4 regions of the Bradyrhizobium arachidis genome follow, and region 3 is predicted to be linked to each of the others. Evidence: riboswitches for the same ligand, from Rfam matches in the RefSeq annotation. Region 3 holds a riboswitch; each other region holds the start of a gene.
The links. Region 3 has a riboswitch for cobalamin ahead of metE (5-methyltetrahydropteroyltriglutamate--homocysteine S-methyltransferase). Riboswitches for the same ligand answer to the same signal wherever they lie in the genome.
Positions count from the first base shown of each region.

Region 1 (5,648 bases), 1.5 Mb from region 3:
TGACGAGCTCGCAGCGACCGGCGGCGAGGCCTATGCGAAGTTCTGGAGCGATCCAGCGCGTGGAAAGCCGCCGGGCGGCGAGAGCTTTGAGGATCAGGTCGCGCGCGTCCGGCTCGGCCTGTCACGGATTGGCTCGGGCCCAGCCGCGCTCGTCGTCCATTCCGGCACCATCCGCGCCGCGCTCTGCATCGCGCTCGACCTCACGCCTCAGGCAGCCTTGCGCTTCGTCATCGATCCGCTGTCGCTGACCCGGATCGACCGGCTCACGACCGGCTGGCGCGTCGTCTCCGTCAACCAGCGGATCAGCTAAAGCATGATCCGGAAAAGTGCGCAGCGGTTTTCCGAAAAGATCATGCTGAAACAACAACCTAAAGCGCGATGATCTCATCGCGCTTTAGGCCGATCCGGCACATTGGCCTGCGCGAACGTCGCCATGCCGTTGTGGAGCGCGCAGGCCGACCGCACCAGTGGCAGCGCGATGGCGGCGCCTGATCCCTCGCCGAGCCGGAGATCGAGGCTGATCAGCGGCTGCACGTTCAATGCACGCAGCACCAGCCGATGCCCCTGCTCCGCCGACTGATGCGACGGCAACAGGAACGGCTGGCATGACGGGTTGAGCCGCGCTGCCGCAAGTGCGGCGACTGATACGATGAAGCCGTCGATCAATACGGGAATGCGGCGCTGCGCAGCCGCGATGATCGCGCCTGAGATCGCCGCGATCTCGAGGCCGCCGACGGCGCACAGGATTTTTTCGGGCGCTGCGCCCGCAACGCCATGGCGTGCGATCGCGGCGTCAATCACGCGCGCCTTGTGCGCGCGGCCGGCGGCATCGATACCGGTGCCGCTGCCCGCGATCTCGTCGGCGCCGACGCCGAGCAGGCTCGCGGCGATCGCCGCGGACGCAGTGGTGTTGCCGATGCCCATCTCGCCGAAGATCAGGAGATCGGGGTTGGTGGCCTCCGCGCGTGCCACCGCGCGCTGGCCGGTTTCGAATGCGAAGGCCAGCTCGGCAGGCATGAGCGCAGCCTCGGTGCTGAAATCGCGCGTGCCGCTGCGCGGCTTGTCGGTGACGACGCCCGCCATCTCCTCCTGCGCCAGCGTGCCCGCGTCGACCACTTCCAGGGTCGAACCCAGTTCACGCGCCAGCACCGAGATCGCCGCGCCGCCGGAGGCAAAATTCGCCATCATCGCGATGGTCACGGCTTGCGGATAGGCCGACACGCCCTGCGCGACGATGCCGTGATCGCCGGCAAAAACGATGACGGGCACGCGGGCGGCGCGCGGCTGCTCAGTCGCTTGCAGGCCCGCAAGCTCGATCGCGAGCTGCTCGAGCCGACCGAGCGCGCCGGTCGGTTTCGTCAGTTGCGCCTGACGCGCAATCGCCGCTTCGCGATGGGCCGCGGAGATCTCGGGGCACTTTTGGTAGACCCATTCGGGTAACATGCTGCCTCGCTTAACGCCCGCGCTTGAGAATGTAGCTGTCCATGATCCAGCCATGCCGCTCGCGCGCTTCCTGCCGCGCGGCGACGATGCGCGGACCAACCTCGGCCAGCGCGCCTGAGTGGATGATCTGATCTTGCATGCCGAGATAGGCGCCCCAATAGATGTGAAGCCCCGCCGGATCGAGCGACTGGAACGCGGTGCCGCCGTCGAGCATCACCACCACGGTATCGACGCCTTGTGGCCAGCCGCCTTCGCGCAGGCGGCGTCCCGTGGTCACAAGGAAAGGCTCGCCGATCTCGTTGAGCGGCAATGCATGCGCCGCGCACAGCGCCTGGATCGAGGTGATGCCCGGTACGACCTCGATCTTGGGCAAGGGCTTGAGCCGGCGCGCGATGCGCAGCGAGGAATCGTAGAGCGAGGGATCGCCCCAGATCAGCAGCGCAATCTTGCCCTCACCGCCAAGATGATCTGCGATCGTCTGCGACCACGTCGCGGCGACCGCATCATGCCAATCGTCCACGCCCTTGCGGTAATCGGCTTCATCCGCATCGCGCACGGGAAGATCGAACTCGGCAATGCGCGTCCTGTCGCTCGTGAGCACATCGGCGCAGATCGTGCGCCTGAGATCGGCGAGATCGGACTTTGCGGTGCCCTTGCGCGGGATCAGGATGAGATCGGCGGCGTTGATGGCAGTGATCGCAGCGCGCGTGAGCTGATCGGGATCGCCGCAACCGATGCCTATCAGGGAGAGCGTGAGCATCGCGAGCGCGAGGGGCGGCCATGACGGCCGCCCCTTGATCTCTTAGGCCGCGTTGTGCAGGCGCGGAGTGACGAGGCCGGGCGCGGTGACACCGCGCAGCGACTTCGCCAGCGCCAGCACGGCGAGATCGGCGAGCGGCTCGATCACGATGACGAGCGCATAGGAGGCCGCGAAGGTCGCGATGTTGGCGAGGTTGCTCATCGCAAAGCCGGAGCCATAGAGCGCCCAGAACGCCACCCAGGCGATCACGCCGGCCTGGTAGGTCGTCGAGAGCGCCAGCGCCTGGCGATACCTGAGGTCGACATAGGCGGTGTTGCGCGAGATGATCCGTGCGGCGATCGCCTGGATCCCGAACAGCGGCACCAGCAGCGTGGTGACGTTCATGCCGTATTGCGGCAGGTCGGCGGGCTCGAAGAACACGCCCTGGAGCAAGAGGCCGAACGCAAGGCCAAGAGCCGCCGGCGCCGCACCGAACAGCAGGAACAAGGTCGAGCCAAGGATGAAGTGCACCTCGGAGACGCCGACCGGGAAGTGCGGCAGGATCTCGAAGAAGGTGAAGACGAGCGCGGTGGTCGCGAGGGTGCGCACGGCGAGCGAGCCGATGCCCTGCTCGCGCACGGTCTCGACCGCGAGCTTCAAGGCAACGCCGCCTGCGGCGATGCCGGTTGCGTAACTCAATATAAGCTTGGCGCCCGTCACGACGCCGGGTTCGATATGCATGGTTCAGTTCCTTCCTGCCGTCACACCCGACGGCCTTGGCCTCAAAACATGCACGGCCGGTCTCCTGGCTCGCGGTTCACTGGGGTTCTCCGGCCTTCCCGGACCTTGCGGCCCAGTGGCTGATCGGAGCCCCTCACCGCTTACAGTCGCGGGGGCGGCTGGGGTTTTGCGCGCCGCAACTGGGTCCGCCCATCCCCATTCCCGATTATGCTCCGGCGCTTTGCGCCGCGTTGAGCACCATGCCTCTCCTGTGTGCCCCTTTCGCCAGCCGGGCGTCAAGGGCGGAAGGGCGGCCCGGGCCATCATGACGGATAATCCCCCGCCAGCGCGCCGAACAGGATGACGGCGGCGGTCGACGCCGCCCCGCCCCGCGCAAGCTGCTCGGCAAGCTCGGCAATCGTGGTGCGGACCAGCCGCTCGTCGGCGCGCCCGAGGGATTCGGCGAACAGCGCGGGGGTATGAGGGGCGAGGCCGTGCGCGATCAATTTTGCGGCAAGATCCGGAAAGGTGCGGCGGCCCATATAGACCACGGTCGTCGCTTCGGGGTCGGCCAGCGCCGCCCAGTTCAGGTTCTGCGGCAGCTCGCCGGTGACGTCGGCCCCGGTGACGAACTGCACCCGGCGCGAGGTATGGCGCCGGGTCAGGGGAATGCCGGCTTGCGCGGCGGCGACGCAGGCCGAGGTGACGCCGGGAACGATCTCATAACCGATGCCGGCTTCGCGCAGCGTCTCGAGCTCCTCCTCCAGCCGGCCGAAGATCCCGGCATCGCCGGACTTCAGCCGTACCACGCGCGCGCCGGTTGCGGCGTAGTCGACCAGCAAGCGGTTGACGTGGTGCTGCCTGGTCGAAGGCCGCCCTGCCCGCTTCCCCACCGCAACGAGATTGGCGCCCGGGCGGGCCAGATCCAGGATCGCGCCGGACGCAAGGTCGTCATAGAGCACGACGTCGGCCTCGCGCAGCCGCGCGGCGCCCTTCACGGTCAGGAGCTCGGGATCGCCCGGGCCGGCGGAGACGAAGGAGACAAAACCGCTCACCGGTCCTCCGCGATCAGATGAAAGAACGTGCCGGTCGCCTGTCCCCGCCGCGAGCCGGTCTCGGCAATGACTGCGCCGGTCGCATCATGCACGACCGCCAAAGGCGTGTCAGGCTGCGCAAGGATGGTCGAATAGTGGAATTCGTGGCCGCGGAGCCGGGCGCCCGCCTGATGCCCCGGCATCGGTGCTGCGAGCGCGGCGAGACGATAGCCGAGATGCATGCGGCGCTTGGCAAAGCTCGTCTCGAGGCCAAGCAGGCCCGTCATCTCGTGGCGGACGCCTTCGGCGTCGGTCAAAGCGGTGCCCAGCACCATATAGCCCCCGCATTCGCCGTGCACCGGCCGCGTCTCGGCGAAGGCGCGCAGGCCGCTGCGAAAGCGTGCATTGGCGGCGATCTTGCCGGCATGGAGCTCGGGATAGCCGCCGGGCAGCCAGCAGACGTCCGCACTGACATCGGGACCTTCATCGGCAAGCGGCGAAAATGTCGAGATCTCCGCGCCCGCCGCGCGCCAGGCTTCCAGCATGTGCGGATAGACGAACGAGAACGCCGCATCGCGCGCCAGTGCAATGCGCTGCCCGGGCGGCGTCACATTGAGGCCGTTCGACGCAGCTTGCGGCGACCAGCTCGCTGCCGCTCGCAGCACCGCATCGAGATCGACATGCTCGGCGACGAAGCGCGCGGCCTCGTCGATCAGCTTGCCGATCTCGGCCTGCTCCTCAGCCTGCACCAGGCCGAGATGCCGCTTCGGCAGCGAGATCTCGGCATGGCGCGGCAGCGCGCCGAATACGGCGATGTCCGCGTCGTTGAGCGCGCGCCGCACGAGGTCCTCGTGGCGCGGGCTGGCGACACGATTGAGCACGACACCGGCAAGGCGCACGCCGGCGCGGTAGTCGCGAAGACCGGCTGCGATCGCAGCCGCGGTCTGCGCCTGCCCGGAGGGATCGATCACCAGCACCACGGGCCAGCCCAGCATCTCCGCGATATCGGCAGTCGCGCCAGTGCCGGAGACCCCGCGCGCGGCGACGCCGTCGAACAGGCCCATCGAGCCCTCCGCGAGCACGACATCCGCGTCCGCGCCGCGGCTGACGAGATGGGCGATCGCCGCGCGGTCCATCGCCCAGCTGTCGACATTGACCGAGGCGCGACCCGTCGCGGCGGCATGAAAGGCGGGATCGATGTAGTCGGGCCCGCTCTTGAAGCACTGCACGTTCAATCCGCGCTGGCGCCAGGCGCGCGCGAGCGCCAGCGTCAGCGTGGTCTTGCCGACACCGGAGGCCGGCGCAGAGATGACGAGGCCTGCGGCCATCACGACGCCTCCGGAAAGCGCGGCTCGGCGCCGACGGGACGATAGCGGCGATCGTAATCGACGGCGTAAAGACGGCTCTCGTCGAAATCCGCAGCGCCGAGCGTCTTGCCGACGAGGATCAGCGCCGTGCGCTCCATCTCGCCACCGACGGCGGCATCGAGGGTTGCGAGCGTCGCACGCACGATGCGTTGATCCGGCCAGCTTGCGCGCCAGACGATCGCGACCGGGCAATCTCCGCCGTAGTGCGGCGAGAGCTCGGCGACGACCTTGTCGAGCAGATGGATCGACAGATGGATCGCAAGCACAGCACCGGTCGCCGCGAATGCGGCAAGGTTCTCGCCTTCGGGCATCGCGCTGGCGCGGCCCGGCGTGCGCGTCAGCACC
Region 1 is NZ_CP030050.1:3,762,621-3,768,268, reverse strand. It holds gene WN72_RS17400 (histidine phosphatase family protein) at 1-310, shown strand, start outside; gene cobT (nicotinate-nucleotide--dimethylbenzimidazole phosphoribosyltransferase) at 385-1,443, opposite strand; gene cobF (precorrin-6A synthase (deacetylating)) at 1,454-2,203, opposite strand; gene WN72_RS17385 (energy-coupling factor ABC transporter permease) at 2,246-2,923, opposite strand; cobalamin riboswitch at 2,961-3,180, opposite strand; gene cobA (uroporphyrinogen-III C-methyltransferase) at 3,226-3,957, opposite strand; gene WN72_RS17375 (cobyrinic acid a,c-diamide synthase CobB) at 3,954-5,264, opposite strand; gene cobM (precorrin-4 C(11)-methyltransferase) at 5,264-5,648, opposite strand, start outside.
Region 1: linked by a shared signal. The riboswitch ahead of WN72_RS17385 (energy-coupling factor ABC transporter permease) and the one ahead of metE (5-methyltetrahydropteroyltriglutamate--homocysteine S-methyltransferase) in region 3 are both predicted to bind cobalamin.

Region 2 (5,648 bases), 1.5 Mb from region 3:
TGACGCAGCTCCGCGAGATTGGCGAGCCGCAGCGACGGCAGGCTGCTACGGCCGCGCCGCCAGCCCGCCGCGAATGCGGCAAGGTCGGAATCCGAGTACGAGAGCACCACGAGATCGGCCGGGTCCTGGCCGATGTCTCTTGGCGTCGCGGTCTCCTCGAGACCCCGGCTCTCGCGGAAGACGACGTGCATCAGACTCCCAATCCCGCCTTGATCGCGGCCTCATCGATATCGCCATGCTCGCCGATCACGACGAGCTTCGACTGCCTGAGACCCGCGCCCCAGGGCTTGTCGAACTGGTGGCGCACGCGCTCGCCGACGGCCTGAAGCAGCAGGCGCATCGGCTTGCCCGCGACCGCGATGTAGCCCTTGGCACGCAGCACGTTCTGCTCGCGCGCCAGCCTCTGCACCGACGCAACCAGCGTATCGACATCCGCAACCTCCGGAAGATCGATCACGACGGAGGCGAAATCATCGTGCTCGTGCTCCTCCTCGCCATCGTGATGCGACGGGCGCGCGGCAAGATCGTTCTCGGCGGCGGCGCCGAGCCCGAGAATGACGCGCGCGTCGATCGCACCGTCGGTGACGGGCAGCATCGGCACGCGGCGCGGCATCTCGGCGGCGATCGCGGCCTTGGCGGCTTCAATGCCGGCGCTGCCGGCGAGATCGGCCTTGGTCAGCAGCACGATATCTGCGCAGGCGATCTGGTCCTCGAACACCTCCGAGAGCGGCGTCTCGTGATCGAGATTTTCGTCCGCGGCGCGCTGCGCTTCGACAGCCGCCGGGTCCGGCGCGAAGCGACCGGCGGCAACCGCCTCGGCATCGGCGAGCGCGATCACGCCGTCGACGGTGATGCGCGAGCGGATCTCCGGCCAGTCGAATGCTTTCAGCAGCGGTTTTGGCAGCGCCAGGCCCGAGGTCTCGATCAGGATGTGATCGGGCCGCACCGGGCGCGCCAGCAACTGCTCCATGGTCGGAATGAAATCGTCGGCAACGGTGCAGCAGATGCAGCCATTGGCGAGCTCGACGATATTCTCCTCCGGGCAGTTGGCATCGGCGCAGGATTTCAGGATCTCGCCGTCGACGCCCTCGCTGCCGAACTCGTTGACCAGCACGGCGAGCTTCTTGCCATTGGCATTGCTGAGCAGATGCTGGATCAGCGTCGTCTTGCCGGAGCCGAGAAAGCCCGTGACCACCGTGACAGGGACTTTTGCGAGCGAGTTCATTCGGCGGCCTCCGGCAACACGGCAATGGGGGGAATGCGGGCAAGCGACTGCTTGCGGAAGATTTCGGGCCGGCTGCGCCACGGCACGAGGCCGTCGGGCGCGGCCGCATAGGCCGCGGCGCCCGCGACCACGTCCTGCGCGTTCGCATCCGACAGGCGGCCATAGACATAGGACCAGCGGCCGGGCGCGCTGAGCGCGACCGAGCAGCCCTGGCTGCATGCAGACAGGCATTCGACGGGAACCACGTTGACGCCCTCGGGCACGCCGGCCTCGAGGATCGCGCCATGCAGGCGCTTGCCGGGTGTGGTCTCGCCTTCGCCAAGCGTCTGGCCAGCGCGGCAGGTGATGCAGACGTGAAGTGTGACGGTCATCGCCTCTTCCAGAATAAACAGCGGGAGGCGAAGAGGCACACGGACCATTCTCGTGAAGGCCCGTTTCCCCGTCGCGGAACACCCCGTCCGCCGGTCCAAAACTCGTCCGCGCTGGCAGGTCTCCCGGCTTGCGGAGCAGGGTTTTGGCCCTTCGATCCCCGCCTTCCCGATCCCCTAGGGGATCAGTGGCTTCGGGCATCTCTCCGGTCACGGTCGCGGGGGCGGCTGCATTTTGGACCCAAATCTTGCCGATTCGGACCCTATCGCATTCCCTCTTCGCCTGTCATAGGACAGGAACCAGTGCCGGGCCACCATTTGCCCCCGGCCGCCTCTTGTCAAGCCGAAGGACCGGGACCGATGACGCCAGAACCGGATACCCAAACCACTGCGGAAACCGACGCCCGCCACGCCCAGAAAATGGCGAAGAAGAAGGCCGCCCGCGACAAGATCATGGCAACCAAGAGCGGCGAAAAGGGCCTGATCATCGTCCACACCGGCGCCGGCAAGGGCAAGTCGTCCTCGGCCTTCGGCATGATCGTCCGCTGCGTCGCCCATGGCTTCCCCTGCGCTGTCGTGCAGTTCATCAAGGGTGCCTGGGATACTGGCGAGCGGCGTCTGCTCACGGGCCATTTCGGCGAGCTCTGCCAGTTCCATGCCATGGGCGAAGGCTTCACCTGGGAAACGCAGGACCGCGCCCGCGACATTGCCGCCGCCCGCGCCGGCTGGGAGAAGGCCAAGGAGCTGATCCTCGATTCGAACCTGCGCATGGTCGTGCTCGACGAGATCAACATCGCGCTGCGCTACGACTATCTCGACATCGCCGAGGTCGTCGACTTCCTGACGACCTCGAAGCCGCCGATGACGCATGTCGTGCTCACCGGGCGCAACGCGAAGGACGAGCTGATCGAGATCGCCGATCTCGTCACCGAGATGACGCTGGTCAAGCATCCCTTCCGCTCCGGCATCAAGGCGCAAGCCGGCGTCGAGTTCTGAGCGCGATGGCACGCGCACTGATGATCCAGGGGGCCGGCTCGGACGTGGGCAAGTCGCTCATCGTGGCCGGCCTCGCGCGCGCCTTCACACGGCGGGCCTTGCGCGTACTTCCCTTCAAGCCGCAGAACATGTCGAACAATGCGGCCGTCACCGTCGATGGCGGCGAGATCGGGCGTGCGCAGGCGCTTCAAGCGCTCGCGGCGGGCGTCGAGCCGCACACCGACATGAACCCGGTGCTGCTGAAGCCCGAGACCGATGTCGGCGCGCAAATCGTCGTGCATGGAAAACGCATCGCCACCGCGCGGGCGCGCGAATACGCCGCGATGAAGCCCTCGCTGATGGGCGCGGTGCTGGAGAGCTTTGAGCGGTTGAAGGCGCGCGCTGATCTGGTGCTGGTCGAAGGCGCGGGCAGTCCGGCCGAGGTGAATCTGCGCAAGGCCGACATCGCCAATATGGGCTTTGCGCGCAAGGCCGACGTGCCGGTCGTGCTCGTTGGCGACATCGATCGCGGCGGCGTCATCGCCCAGCTCGTCGGCATCAGGACGGTGATCGACCCCGACGATGCCGCGATGATCCAGGGCTTTGTCATCAACAAGTTCCGCGGCGATCCCACGCTGTTTGACGACGGCTACAGGCTGATCGAAGAGAGGACCGCGTGGCGCGGCCTCGGCGTGCTGCCCTGGTTCGCCCGCGCGGGCGAACTGCCGGCCGAGGACGCGCTGGGCCTCAGTGATGCGCGCAAGCCCGGCCAATGCAAGATCGCGTGCCTCGCGCTGTCGCGCATCGCCAATTTCGACGATCTCGATCCACTCAAGCTCGAGCCAGGCGTCGATCTCCTGATGGTGCGCCCCGGCGAAGCGATCCCCGGCGACGTCAGACTGGTCATCATCCCCGGCTCAAAGTCCACCCGTGGCGATCTCGCGTTCCTGCGCGCGCAGGGCTGGGACATCGATCTGCTCGCGCATCACCGCCGTGGCGGCCACGTGCTCGGCCTATGCGGCGGCTATCAGATGCTCGGACGCAGCGTTGCCGACCCCGATGGCATTGAAGGCCCGGCAGGTGATACGCCGGGGCTCGGGCTTCTCGATGTTGAGACGGTGATGAGCCCGCAGAAGACGTTGACGCGCGTCGCAGCGGTGCACGCTGCGACGGATCAGCCGATCGAAGCCTACGAAATTCACATCGGCCGCACCGATGGGCCGGATCGCGTCCGCCCCTTCGCGAAGCTGAACGGCGAGCCGGAAGGCGCGATCTCCAGGGATGGCCGCGTGCAGGGCAGCTATCTGCACGGCCTGTTCACGTCGGATGATTTCCGCAAGGCGTTTTTGGCGAAGCTCGACATTCCCGCGGGCAACGAGCCCTATCATGCCCGGGTCGAAAGCGCGCTTGACGCCCTCGCCGATCACATCGAAAAACATCTCGATGTCGAGGGCCTGCTCGCGCTAGCGCGCTAGGACCTCGGCGAGGCGGGTCCACTCGGCCTCAACGCCGGGAAGCCCGAGCCGCAGCCATGTCGGCTCTTTCGCGAACACGCGCGACCAGATCTGGCGACGCGCAAGCTTCTCCTGCGCGGCGAGCGCGTCTGACGTCTCGTAGAGACGAAACAACGATGCACCGCCGATGAGCCGCCAGCCTTGTCCTTGCACCATCTCGTCGAGGCGAACACAGTCACGCCCAAGCCGCGCCGATGTCGCCTCCGCCCACGCATCGTCGCGCAATGCGCGGCCGCCAATCGCAATCGCTGCGCCAGAGATAGGCCAAGGGCCCGACATCGCCGCCAGCTTTGCAATGTCAGCGGCGTTGCCGATCGCGAAGCCGAGCCGCAGGCCGGCAAGGCCGTAGAACTTCCCGAAGGAACGCAGGATCAGCAGCCCAGGGCGATCCGCTTCCGGTGCCAGCGACAGATGCGGAACGGCGTCGACAAAGCTCTCATCCACGATGAGACGGCCGACGCGCGGCAGCAACGCCAGCAGATCCTTTGGTGCGAAGGTCCGGCCATCGGGATTGTTGGGATTGACCACGATGGCGAGGTCCGCGCCGGCCAGCGCATCGAGCTCGCCGACTTCATGGACGTCCCAACCCGCAGCCGACAGCACTCCCGCATATTCATTGTACGTAGGCGCGAGGATGCGGGCGCAGCCGGGCGCGCCAAGTTGCGGCAGCAGTTGGATGGCGGCTTGCGCTCCGCCCATCGCGACGAGCGGTGCACTCGTACGGTAGGCGTGCCGCGCCGCCTGATGCAATGCCTCGATCTCGGCCCGCGACGGCAGCGCGCTCCACGCGCGCGCGCTCACCTCGCCCACCGGATAAGGCAGCCGGTTGATCCCGGTCGACAGATCGATCCAGTCCTCCGCGCGGCCGCCAAACCGCTGCTGGGCCAGATCGAGATTTCCACCGTGCTCGCGCATGCTCTGTTCTTTCACGCGAAGGCGAGGATCGCAAGCAGACCGGCGAGGAGCAGCATGGCGCGGCGGTAGACATTCAGTCCCTCGCCGATGTCGGCGGGATGCGGATCGCGCGCGCCTTCGTTCAGCCAGGGCTCGTTCGTGACGCTGCCATGGTAGATGCGGGGGCCGCTGAGCCGCACGCCGAGCGCACCGGCCATCGCCGCTTCCGGCCAGCCGGCGTTGGAAGAACGGTGACGGCGCGCATCGCGCGTCATGCACGCCAGCGCCAGGGATCGGCGCGGTGCCAGCAGCACGAACAGAAACCCGGTCAGGCGCGCCGGAATGAAGTTGGCGACATCGTCGATGCGCGCCGCGGCCCAGCCGAAAGCCTCGTGCCGTTCGCTGCGATGGCCGATCATCGAGTCCAGGGTATTGATCGCCTTGTAACCCAAGATGCCGGGCAGGCCGAACAGCGCGCCCCAGAACACCGGCGCGACAATGCCGTCGGACGCATTTTCCGCAAGACTCTCGATCGCCGCGCGCGCGATGCCGGCTTCATCGAGCGCGGCGGGATCGCGCCCGACGATGCGCGAGACCGCGTCGCGCGCGGCGGTGATGTCACCGGCCTGCAGGGGCGCCGCGACGGCCGCGACATGATCATGCAGCGAGCGC
Region 2 is NZ_CP030050.1:3,747,988-3,753,635, reverse strand. It holds gene cobN (cobaltochelatase subunit CobN) at 1-191, opposite strand, end outside; gene cobW (cobalamin biosynthesis protein CobW) at 191-1,225, opposite strand; gene WN72_RS17320 (DUF1636 family protein) at 1,222-1,596, opposite strand; cobalamin riboswitch at 1,693-1,913, opposite strand; gene cobO (cob(I)yrinic acid a,c-diamide adenosyltransferase) at 1,954-2,589, shown strand; gene WN72_RS17310 (cobyric acid synthase) at 2,595-4,043, shown strand; gene cobD (threonine-phosphate decarboxylase CobD) at 4,032-4,997, opposite strand; gene cbiB (adenosylcobinamide-phosphate synthase CbiB) at 5,009-5,648, opposite strand, start outside.
Region 2: linked by a shared signal. The riboswitch ahead of WN72_RS17320 (DUF1636 family protein) and the one ahead of metE (5-methyltetrahydropteroyltriglutamate--homocysteine S-methyltransferase) in region 3 are both predicted to bind cobalamin.

Region 3 (5,648 bases):
CGTGCGGGCGTCTCGATGTTTCCGTTCAGCGCGGCTTATGCCACGCGCCGAATGTTCGGTGGGCGCAGCTGAACGCCTCGACCAAGTTCCTGATGAGAATTGGGAGCACGTTTGCCGCCACAGAACTGTTTGGCTCGCTATCGTTACCGGAGTGTCAGCTTTCGACCTCTGGCATGCCTCTGGGTACTCGCGGCCGAGAGGCCAGAGCGCGTTTGACGCTTCTTTCGCGACAACCGGCACTCGCGCCGAGCATTTGGAGTCTGGCTGGCACTGCAAATCAACGTGCCGGTCAGGTATGTTGCTGACTTTGCCACGTGTCTTAGGCCTATGCAGCACGGATCCAGCTGGTCGAGAGGGCAGCTGGATGGCGGACGCGCTCGAAGAACCTGCTGGGAAGCCTGGGACACGCATCAAATGCGTTCTGCTCTAGGCAGCAGTCCCGACCGCGGAAGCCGCTTTATCCCTTCCACCGAACTGGCGTGCGGCCAGAGGGCAGCTGCGATGGTCATCACAATATCGCTGACTGCAGAGCGCATCTACATCGACTCAGCGATAAGGATGCGCGGTCATTCGCGTAGCGGATGTCGCAGCACCAGCTTGCGACATAATCTGAGAGGTTGACGGAAGACTTGTCTTGCCGATAATCCAAGTCGTCGAGGTTCTCCGGTCCCACTTGATCCGGAGCTAAGAGGGAAGCCGGTGACAATGCCGGCGCTGCCCCCGCAACTGTGAGCGGCAAGCCGCTGTCCAACGATGTCACTGAAGCCTGCGCGGCTTCGGGAAGGCCGGACAGAAGCGATGACCTGCGAGCCAGGAGACCTGCCCCGACAATTATTCGTCCACGGGCGGGGTGTCCCGGTGGTGCGCCAAGCAGCCGTCGCACCGCGCGACTTCCCCTGCCTGCGTCCGCCACGGCCTTTGCCCCCAATATGGGGTTAACGCTATGTCTCTTCTCTCCCTTCCGGTTGCCACGCTTGGAACGCCACGCATCGGTCCAAGGCGCGAGCTCAAACTCGCTCTTGAAAGCTATTGGGCGGGAAAACGCAGCGAACTGCAGTTGCTCGAGGACGCAGCTGGCCTGCGTGCCGCAAACTGGGCTCGTCAGAAATCTATCGGCGTCACCGTCATTCCATCGAACGATTTCTCGCTGTATGATCAGGTGCTCGACACAAGTGTCATGGTTGGCGCCATCCCAGAGATCTACGCTTCGAACGCCGAATCCGTTTCGCTGAAGACGTACTTCGCCATGGCCCGGGGATCACAATGCGGCGATCAGGATGCGAGTTGCGGTCGCGGACCGCGCGGATTTGGCGCACCCGCTCAGGAGATGACCAAGTGGTTCGATACCAACTACCACTACATGGTCCCCGAGTTTCGCAGAGGGCAGACTTTCAGGCTATGCTCTCGCAAGCCGATCGAGGAGTATGAGGAAGCCAAGGCCCTTGGCTTTCAGACCCGTCCTGTCCTGATCGGGCCGGTCACATTCCTAAAGCTCGGCAAGAGTCTCGATCCTGCGTTCCAGCCACTCTCACTGCTGGATGAACTGATACCGATCTATATCGAGGTTCTGCAGGAATTGGCCAAACGTGGGGCAAATTGGGTTCAGTTCGACGAGCCCTGCCTGGTTCTTGATCTGGATGAGAGGGCGCGGCAATCTTTGCGACATGCCTATGATCGGCTCGCCAAGGAGGTGCCGGCCATCAAGATCTTAGTTGCCAGCTATTTCGGCGACCTCGGGGACAATCTGAACACCGCGTTGAGCCTGCCAGTTGCCGGACTACACCTCGACCTAGTTCGAGCGCCACAGTTGTTGGACCAGATCATCGCTGGCGGCCGAGGTGATCTCGTCATGTCGCTCGGTGTCGTCGACGGCCGGAATGTATGGCGGTCGAATTTGTCATCGCTGCGCCAGCGGCTCGAACCCGCGATTGCGAAGCTCGGCAAGGACCGTGTACAGATTGCCCCATCCTGCTCGCTGCTTCATGTACCGGTCGATGTTGAACTTGAAACCGGGCTCGCTTCCGACGTCAAGAGCTGGCTTGCTTTCGCGGTCCAGAAGATGCGGGAGCTTGCGATCCTGGCGCGGGCACTCGCAGGCGACCAGAATGTTGCGCCAGCTCTTGCCGAGTCGGAATGTGCCGCGACTGTTCGCCGGACTTCGCCGAAAATCCGTGATGCCAATGTCGCTGTCCGGATGAAAGCGATCGATCAGACCATGCGTCGACGCGGGAGCCCATTTGCCCGTCGTGCCGAGATCCAAAGCAATCGTTTCGGACTACCGGCTTTTCCTACCACGACCATCGGATCGTTTCCGCAGACCACAGAGGTCCGGAATGCCCGTGCGGCGCATGCGCGAGGCGCGATAAGTGACGAGCAATACGACAGGTTCCTCAAGGAGGAGACTGCGCGCGCCGTACGTTGGCAGGAGGACATCGGTCTCGACGTCCTCGTGCACGGCGAGTTCGAGCGCAATGACATGGTGCAGTACTTCGGCGAGCACCTCGCCGGCTTCGCATTTACCAGGAGCGGATGGGTGCAGTCGTACGGCTCGCGCTGCGTCAGGCCGCCGATCCTGTTTGGCGATGTGGTGCGGCCGAAGCCTATCACCGTGGACTGGTGGCGCTACGCGCAATCACTAACGAGGAAGCCGATGAAGGCTATGTTGACCGGACCGGTGACGATTTTGAACTGGTCCTTTGTCCGCGATGATATTCCCAATAGCGAGGTCTGTCGCCAGATTGCGCTCGCGATCCGAGACGAAGTCCGCGATCTCGAGAATGCTGGTGCGACAATGATCCAGATCGACGAAGCCGCACTGCGCGAAGGAATGCCGTTGCGTCGATCGGAGTGGACGGCCTATCTCGACTGGGCCGTGGATTGCTTCAGCATCTGCTCATCGGGCGTCGCCGATGAAACGCAAATTCATACACATATGTGCTACTCGGAGTTCAACGACATCATCGCTGCGATCGCTGCAATGGACGCAGATGTCATCTCGATCGAGACGTCGCGCTCGAAAATGGAACTACTCGACGCGTTCAGGAACTACGAATATCCAAATCAGATCGGACCGGGCGTGTACGACATCCACTCCCCACGCGTTCCCGAGGCGGGCGAAATGAAGGAACTGATGGTGTTGGCTCGGACCCGGCTGCAGGATTCGCAGCTCTGGGTCAATCCGGACTGCGGCCTGAAGACGCGCAAATGGGAGGAAGTGCGTCCGGCGCTAGCGAACATGGTCGCTGCCGCCCGCCAACTACGCGCTGCATCCGATCCGCGAGGCCATTGATCCGGGCTTGGGTCTCTTCTCGACAAAGCGGATCCTCTTGCGGTCATTTGCGCTGTCGATGATCGATGGAGCCTTGGGAATAAAAAAGGCCCGGCCTCGCTGAGCGGGCCGGGCGAAAGTCCGGGAGGAGCGACGCTGACGCATCGCGCGGACTTCCATCGGCGGAGAGAGGACAACCGCCGGTTCGATCACGGCAAGGACATTCGCCGAAAATCTGAGCTCAGTTGAAGCACAAGCTCAGCGTAGCTCAATTATGCCGTGGTATGCGACCGTTAGCCTGAGGTTTATAAAGTTACACCAAAGTTTGTCGATCAAGAGCACGTCGGCAACGATTACGACGGCGACGAGGACGGTGATGCCGGGCGGTCACAGCAGGGCACGAGCCGCAAACTCAGTGCGCTTCCTGTCTGAAAACCTTATGCTCGATCAGCGCGACGATACGAAAAACCCGGCTCCAAGGATCTTGCAAGCGTAGACAATGCCTGAGCGGTTGCTATTGATTTGATCCCTGCTTAAGGCAGTCCTTGGTCGACCGGTTCCAGCCGGTGGTCGGGTTTCGTCTTGGGTCTCTGTTTGAGAGTCTATGAGCGGACCACGCGGAGGATGTCACGAGCTTGAAGATGGCACTGGTGCCGACAGGGTGCTCCTCAGCCGTGAGCCTGGTCCTGCCCTCAGCACAGGGCCAGTTGAATGATGGCGATCTCCGATCCGGCACGGCTCGGCGCAGAGTTAGACCCGACGTCGTCCAGCGCCTTGCCGTTCGTGCTAAACGTACCCGGGCGAGCAGTACCTGGCAATTGACGTGCTGTGGGTCAAACCGGTCGCGGTCGGATCATTCAGAGCCTGCCAGGCTGGGAAAGATTGGGAGTGCTTCGCCCCACCCGCGCGGCGGTAATCGTCCGTCATTGTGCGGCGGCGGGCATGAGAGGCATCCGTTTCGCGCGATGTCACTGCGCAACTGCCAGACCTGCGACATCACATTGTGGAACGTGCCGGAACCAGAGCTCAGGAAGGCTCGGCCATGCCGTTGGCACCGGAAGCGATCATCGTGCGGAGAAAGCCATCTTGGCGGTGCGGCAGCCTACGTGCCCGCGAACACCCCCATTTTCATTCGACAGGATGAGCATGAGGTCTAATTCCTGCTGTAACACGGCGCCGATCAATATGGCCCCTACGTCTCGGCGCCGTGTCACGGGTTGCCGGCCTTGGCGGACGAAAATGCGACCGAGCTCCGTTCGGCCTCAGCTTCTTGCTCCAATTGCAGAATATGCGCTCTTAGCGCATCGGAAGTGGCTGCCGCTGTCTCGCTGAACAGGGGATCCCCATCATCGGTGACGGCGGAAGCGATTTCGGTCCATTCCTGTGCCGAGAGAGCCTTCAGTGCGGCCGGAAAGAAATCTTGTTCTTCCCACATCATGTGGCGCCGCTCGCATACTATAAAGTCGCGTATGATATCGCCGACGTCTCGCCGAAAGAGTTCACGATCCGCGAGGATGGCGTCAATAGCTCGCGCGAAGTGGTGCAAGCGGTCGGCCACTTCCTGGTGTTCAAGCGCGAGATCGCCAACGATTGCAGCTGCATCGGGATCGCGAGCCTTGAGCTTCGAAAAAATCAAGTCTTCCTGTGGATGATGGTACAGCTCGGGGTAAACCTCGAAATAGCTGATAATCGCGCGAATGACCTCATAATCGGGACCGATCCCTCCCTCAAAAATCTCCAATTCGCGTTGAAGAGCGGCCAGAAGCAGATCAATGTTGCGATGCTCTCGAAGCAAAAGGTCGATGGTCATTCCGGTGCTCCTGGAGGCACAATGTAGGCCGGAAGCGTTTCTGCCACTTACAAGATCGCCCAAGCCGATTCGGTGTCCTTCTACGCCGCAGTTTTCTGCGCCGTTCGAGGCCGGCGTAAATCAACTTAGCCGCCGAAGTGTTGAGGTTGCCCCCGCAAGACGCCGGTCGGATAACGGCTGGTTTCGGTAAATTTGGCGGCCTGGGCGTGCATGGCGGACCCTTTCTTGCGGACATCGATGGGACGCAGATTGGCTGCTCCTGACGAACTCGAAAATTTGGATGTTTTCCCTAGGTAGAAGTCCCTAAGTATTTGCCCGTAAGTGCCATGAGCAGGGCGTTTTGAATCGGGGCGGCGCGGTCCCTTGTTTGCTCAGACATGGCCAAACCGGATTAGAAAGCTGCATGCTGGCTTCCTCGGCCGCGTCCATGGAAACACCCGGAAACGCACGGCCGCACCCGTGAAGAGCTCCAGCCGGCCGAAAAGTTGTCGTCCACAACCACTTTCGGCTTGCCGCAGGAAGTCTTGTTCGGGCGTCTTGGCTCTGATCCCCGTCAGCATCGGTCGGCCG
Region 3 is NZ_CP030050.1:2,248,429-2,254,076, forward strand. It holds cobalamin riboswitch at 640-841, shown strand; gene metE (5-methyltetrahydropteroyltriglutamate--homocysteine S-methyltransferase) at 944-3,289, shown strand; gene WN72_RS10430 (hemerythrin domain-containing protein) at 4,479-5,078, opposite strand.

Region 4 (5,648 bases), 1.3 Mb from region 3:
GCCAACGAAGTTGCCGCAGGCGCCAAAAAGGGCGCAGCAACCGTCAGTGAATCTTGTTGCCATGCAGCTCGCGCCAGCGGCTCGGCGTCACGCCTTCCCAGTAGCGGAAAGCGCGATAGAAGGAGCTTGCGTCCTGATAGCCCAGGAGGCATGCGACCTCGTCGATGTCGGCGGTGGGATCCGACAGGAGTTGCCGCCCGAGCTCCTGACGCGCCTCGACGAGAAGCTCGCGGAAGCTCGCACCTTCGTCGGTGATGCGGCGCTGAAGGGTTCGCTCGCTCAAGCCGAGATCGCGCGCCACGTCGGACAATTCGGGCCGCCCGCTCGCAAGGCTCCGCTTCAGGACGACCTTGACCTGCTCCCTGACGGAGCTGCGCGCTTCCAGCTCGCCCAGGGCGGACGCCAATGCCGGCGTCAGGATTTCGAGGAGTTCCTTGTTGTGCCCGGGAAACGGACGATCGAGGTCTGCGGATTTCAGGACCAGCAGGTTTCGTGCCGCGCCATAGCGGATCTGGCATTCGAAATATTTCTGGTGGACGTCGCTCTTGGGACGAGGACGAACCAGCTCCACCCGCTTCGGCGTCAGGTGCTGTCCGGTCCCACGACGTCCGAGCTCGACCAGCGAGGCAAAGGTCACGTCGGTCGAAATCGCGGGCTCCGGATCAGTTGCATACGGCCACTCCGCCGCGACAACGCACTCGTCCTCGCCTTCCCTGACCTGCAGCTGCTCGGGCGAGCACAGCCGCTTGAAGCGCGCAATGCGGAGCAATCCGTCGCGATAATCCCTCGCATAGAACGCAGCGAGGCTCGACGGCGGATGCACCGCCGTCTCGACGCTCTGGACCAGCATCAAGCCGAGCCCCGGCTCCGGCTTCAGCTCCTCCAGCGCTCTCCAGAGCGCAAAATATTGCACTGTGGTGACCTGCCCCTGCTCGTTCAGGTGCAAGGTCGCCGGCAGTTTCGCCTGCCGCAACAGCACGGCCGGCGGCACGCCGATATGTTCAACGGCCTGCCAAAAGGCTCGGGGGACCTTGCATCTGTCTGCCGCTGTACCACTCATGAACAATCCTAGCGCATCTGGCTCATGATCACGCGGTCGAACAGGCGGTCGCCGAACCATTCGCGAATCTTGATCATGGGCAAGGCATATTTACCCGCAACGTAGCGGGTGCGCGGCTTCTGCTCCCTCACGGCCCTCGACACGACGCCGGCAATGACGCTCGGATTGGTGCCGCGTCCCTGTCCATAAGCCGCACGGGTCGATTTCGCGACGGCCTGCGTCAGCTTGGCGTAAGGACCTCCACCCGATCGTTTGAGCAGGCCATTGGCAACCACATCGCCAAACCCCGTCTCGATCAGGCCGGGCTCGACGACGACGACCTTGATGCCGAACGGAGCCAGTTCAAGTCGCAAGCAATCGGACCAGCCTTCCAGCGCATGCTTGGTCGCATGGTACCAGGCACCCAGGAGGGTGTAGATCTTGCCGCCCATCGAGGTGATGTTGACGATCGTGCCTGCGCGCTTTTCGCGCATCTTCGGCAAGAGAAGCTGCGTCAGGCGAGCGGCGCCGAACAGGTTCACCTCGAACTGGTAACGCGCTTCGTCGATGCCGACGTCCTCGACGGGACCGTAGAGGCCGAAGCCGGCGTTGTTGACGAGCACATCGACGCCATCCACCTCGCGCAGGATGGCATCGACCGTCGCCTGGATGTCGGACTCGCTCGAAATGTCCATTCTCAGGGACCTCGCCCCGAGCTTGACGAGATCATCCATCTTGTCGACGTGCCGCGCGGCGACGAAGACCTGGAATCCGTCCTTGATAAGACGCCTTGCGATTTCCTTGCCCATGCCGGAGGACGCTCCGGTGACGAGCGCCGTTCTCTTCGACTTGTCGAACATTTCAACCTCTCTTCGTTCCTGCCCTTATCCTGCGGCCTCCGTGGCAGGAATTGACTGACCAAGCACGCCAACAGACTTGCACAACACGCCAATCCTGACGACCGATTTGAGCCGCCGTATTCCCAAGAAAAAGCGCGGTACCCGCGACCGCGCTTTGGCAAGACAGTTCGGGGCTGGCGGAAATCCGTTCACCCGCGAGCGCGGTGGAATGTGCGGGTTTGTCCCATCGCCGGCAGCCCGAGATAGCCTCGGAGGTGCATCTTGCCGTCCTTGACGGTGGCCTTGCAGTTGTAGGTGCGGCCGGACGAGGCGTCATAGATCGTGCCGCCGCCCCACTCGCCATCCTCCCAGCGCAAGCCGGCGATGAAGACAATGTTCTTCAGCGACCGCGCACGCAGCGCGGGATCGGGGTTCTTGGCGTCCTTCTTGAAGGTCACGTTGTCCGCCTCCACGATCTCGTTGCCGTAGAGCATGCGCGCCTGGAATTCCGTTCCGCTCCTGAACATGTCGAGCTTCACCGTGCCGTCGTCCGCCTCCCATGTCCCGACGATCGCATCGGGGACTGGCACCTCGCCGTGCGCCATCGAAATCTGTCCGATGTTCACGGCTGCCATCAGCAGGAAGATGGCGGATCGACGGGAGTGAAGCGACGTTTGCATGGTGCGTTCCTTGGTTTGCGGTTGGGCGAGCGATCGAGGCGCTCGCAGGTCTCGCAAATGTCTCTAGATTTCGGGAACAGCGTTTGCAGCGGCAGAAGGCGCCAGCGGAATTGCGCGGTGCGCCAATCGATGCCGGCGCGGATTTGGATGGTCGGGCAAAACAGCCACACATGGCCATTATCGAAGGTCGGGCCAATCGACGGGTCCCCTTCGGATATTGACGGCTTCATCGCCAGCTGCCAGTTTCATGATCGGTAGTGTCCGCAAGGACTATTCAAGGGAATGCGGTGCGTCCGTCTCGACGGACAATTCCGCGGCTGCCCCCGCAACTGTAGGCGGATAGCCGACGACCAAACGAACCACTGGAGCCCCGTTCGGGCCTCTGGGAAGGCGGTCGAAGGCGATGACCCGCGAGCCAGGAAACCTGCTGCCAGCCATGAGTCACGCGCGAACGCATTGGGCGGGGTGCCCCGATGTCGGACAAGTAGCCGCTGCATCTGCCGCCTGGGGCGAAGGTAGATGACTAAGGCAACCGCGGTGACAGTTTATTTGCGTCGCCGCAGAGCGTTGTCGTGCAAACTCTTCATTCTCGTGCCGGCGTTGCGCCAGGCTATTCACGTGTTTTCCTGATCTCCCTGCTCTCTTCCGTGTCGCTGTCGGCGGCTGCGATCGCGCAGAGCGTGGACCGTGACAAGCCGCCCGTGGAGATCGGTCCAGTGACTGTCTCCCCGTCCACACCGAGGACGGCGCCTGCAATCAGCCCGGGCAACCAAAAGCCTCGGACCGCCCGCCGGGCCACGGGGCGAAGACCGACAGCACCGATCGCTGCAAGGCCCACCAACCCGCCCGCCGGCGACACGACACCGTTGAACACCGCCGCCGTCGCCGGGGTCTCCTCTCGCCTCGGCATTTCGGCCCGGGAGACGCCGGCGACCGTCGAGGTCATCAGCCAGCAGACCATGCAGGACCTGGGCATCCGGACCACCACCGACGTCGCAAAGGCGGCAGTCGGCGTGACTGGCGGCGATGCGCCCGGGGCACCCGCGATCTTCTCGATGCGCGGCTTTTCCGGCGATCAGCTCAACACCCTCTACAACGGCATTCCGATCGGGCCGTCGACCATGACCGGCCGTCCCATGGATGTCGCGGGCCTGCAACAGGTCGAGATCATCAAGGGACCGGACTCGCTGGTGGCAGGTCTTGGCGCAACCGGCGGCGCCGTCAACTACGTGACCAAAGCGCCGCATACCGGTCCGATCGTCAACGAAGCCTTCACCTCCTACGATTCCTTCAACGGCTATCGCGCCGGTTATGGTTCGGGCGGCTCTACGCTGATCGATGGCCTCGACTACCGCTTCGACATCAGCCATTTCAACGACAAGAGCTTCATCGAGGACAGCTACTCCAGGCTCAGCAATGTCTCGGGCCAGCTGAACTATCGCGTCAACGATAGCCTGAAGGTCTGGGGCGCAGCCGAATACAGGCAGGACAAGGACCGCTTCTACTGGGGCACGCCGATCGTACCGGCGAACGGGCCGGGCATCGTGCCGACGAATGGCATCGTCTCGGGGGTCTGGAGCAACTATTACCTCGGCGGCGGCACGCCAGTCCCGCCGACGATCGACGCGCGTACGCTGACCACGAGTTACAACGTGCTCGACAATCACAGCGGCGCCAGTGAGCTCTGGCTGCGCAGCGGCTTCCAATGGGACATCACCAACAGCATCTCGCTGCGCAGCCAAGTCTACGGCTATGACGCGCACCGGCACTGGTTCAACAACGAGATCTCGTCGTTCGACCAGACTGTCGGCAACTTCGCCGGCGCGCAGAGCATCTATCGCGAGCGCCTGGCGCTGGATCACGCGCAGCGGCTCTACGGCAACATCACCGACCTCACCGTCAATTCCAGCATTGGCGGAATGGACAACCGCTTCGTCGCGACCGTGGCGGCGAGCAACAACCAGTTCAACGTCTCGCAGGACACGCTGTTCTTCAACGACTACGTCGACCTGCTCAATCCCGACCGCGGGCTCTACGGCCCTCGCAGCGACGAGAAGATCTACACCCGCGTCAACACCGCCTCGTTGTCGTTCGAGGACCGGCTCAAGCTGACCTCGACCTTCGCGTTGATCGGCGGCATCCGGTTCGAGGACATCAAGCTGGACCGGACCCGCTTCTTCCCCGACGGCACGCTGGAGTCCGCGAAGGGGTATCCCTTCTCGACGACGTTCAATCCCGTCACCGGCCGCGTCGGCTACACCTGGGACATCACCCCGGGCGTGATGCTGTACAGCCAATACGCGACCGCGGCAGACCCGACGGTGGCCAACATCTTCATCCTCGCACCGTCCGTGCCGCTCCTGCTGACGACGTCGCGCACCTACGAGACCGGCGTCAAGGTGCTATCGGCCGACAAGCGGGCCGAGGCCACGTTCTCGGCCTTCGACATCCAGCGCAAGAACGTCTACGTCCCGGAGAGCGGCATCGTCTTCAACATCGCCGGCAAGATCGAATCCAAGGGCATCGAGATTGCGGCGGCGATCAACCCGATCGCCGGCCTGAAACTGTGGGGCAACGTCGCCTTCGTGCAGTCGCGCTTCATCGATTTCAATTATGTCGATGGCAATGGCGTATTCCAGTCCTATTCAGGCAAGACGCCGCCCAACGTGCCGAACTTCATCGCCAATGCCGGCGCCTCGTACCGGTTCGACACGACGCTGCCGGTCGAGATCGGGGGCCTGATGCGTCACGTCGGCGACCGCTTCAACTTCCAGGACAATCTGCTCGTCATGAATGCCTACACCACGTTCGATGCGTTCGCGTTCGTCGACATCCCGAAAACATACTTCCCGGGGGTGGACCGGACGCGGATTTCATTCCGGGTCAGGAATTTGACGAACAAGCTCTACGCGGCCTGGGGCGACCCGGGTTACACCGACCAGATCGTCCTCGGCGCGCCGCGCAGCTATGAGGTGGCGGCTTCGTTTCGATGGTGAGGAAGCTGAGGCAACATCGTGGATGAGAACCATCAGGATCTCATTGCCACCGCAGCGCCAACCCATTCCTAATGAATAATCTGGCCGAGGAACG
Region 4 is NZ_CP030050.1:3,557,776-3,563,423, reverse strand. It holds gene WN72_RS16420 (AraC family transcriptional regulator) at 44-1,060, opposite strand; gene WN72_RS16415 (oxidoreductase) at 1,069-1,899, opposite strand; gene WN72_RS16410 (DUF2147 domain-containing protein) at 2,088-2,558, opposite strand; cobalamin riboswitch at 2,797-3,004, shown strand; gene WN72_RS16405 (TonB-dependent receptor) at 3,131-5,554, shown strand; gene WN72_RS16400 (amino acid ABC transporter ATP-binding protein) at 5,623-5,648, opposite strand, start outside.
Region 4: linked by a shared signal. The riboswitch ahead of WN72_RS16405 (TonB-dependent receptor) and the one ahead of metE (5-methyltetrahydropteroyltriglutamate--homocysteine S-methyltransferase) in region 3 are both predicted to bind cobalamin.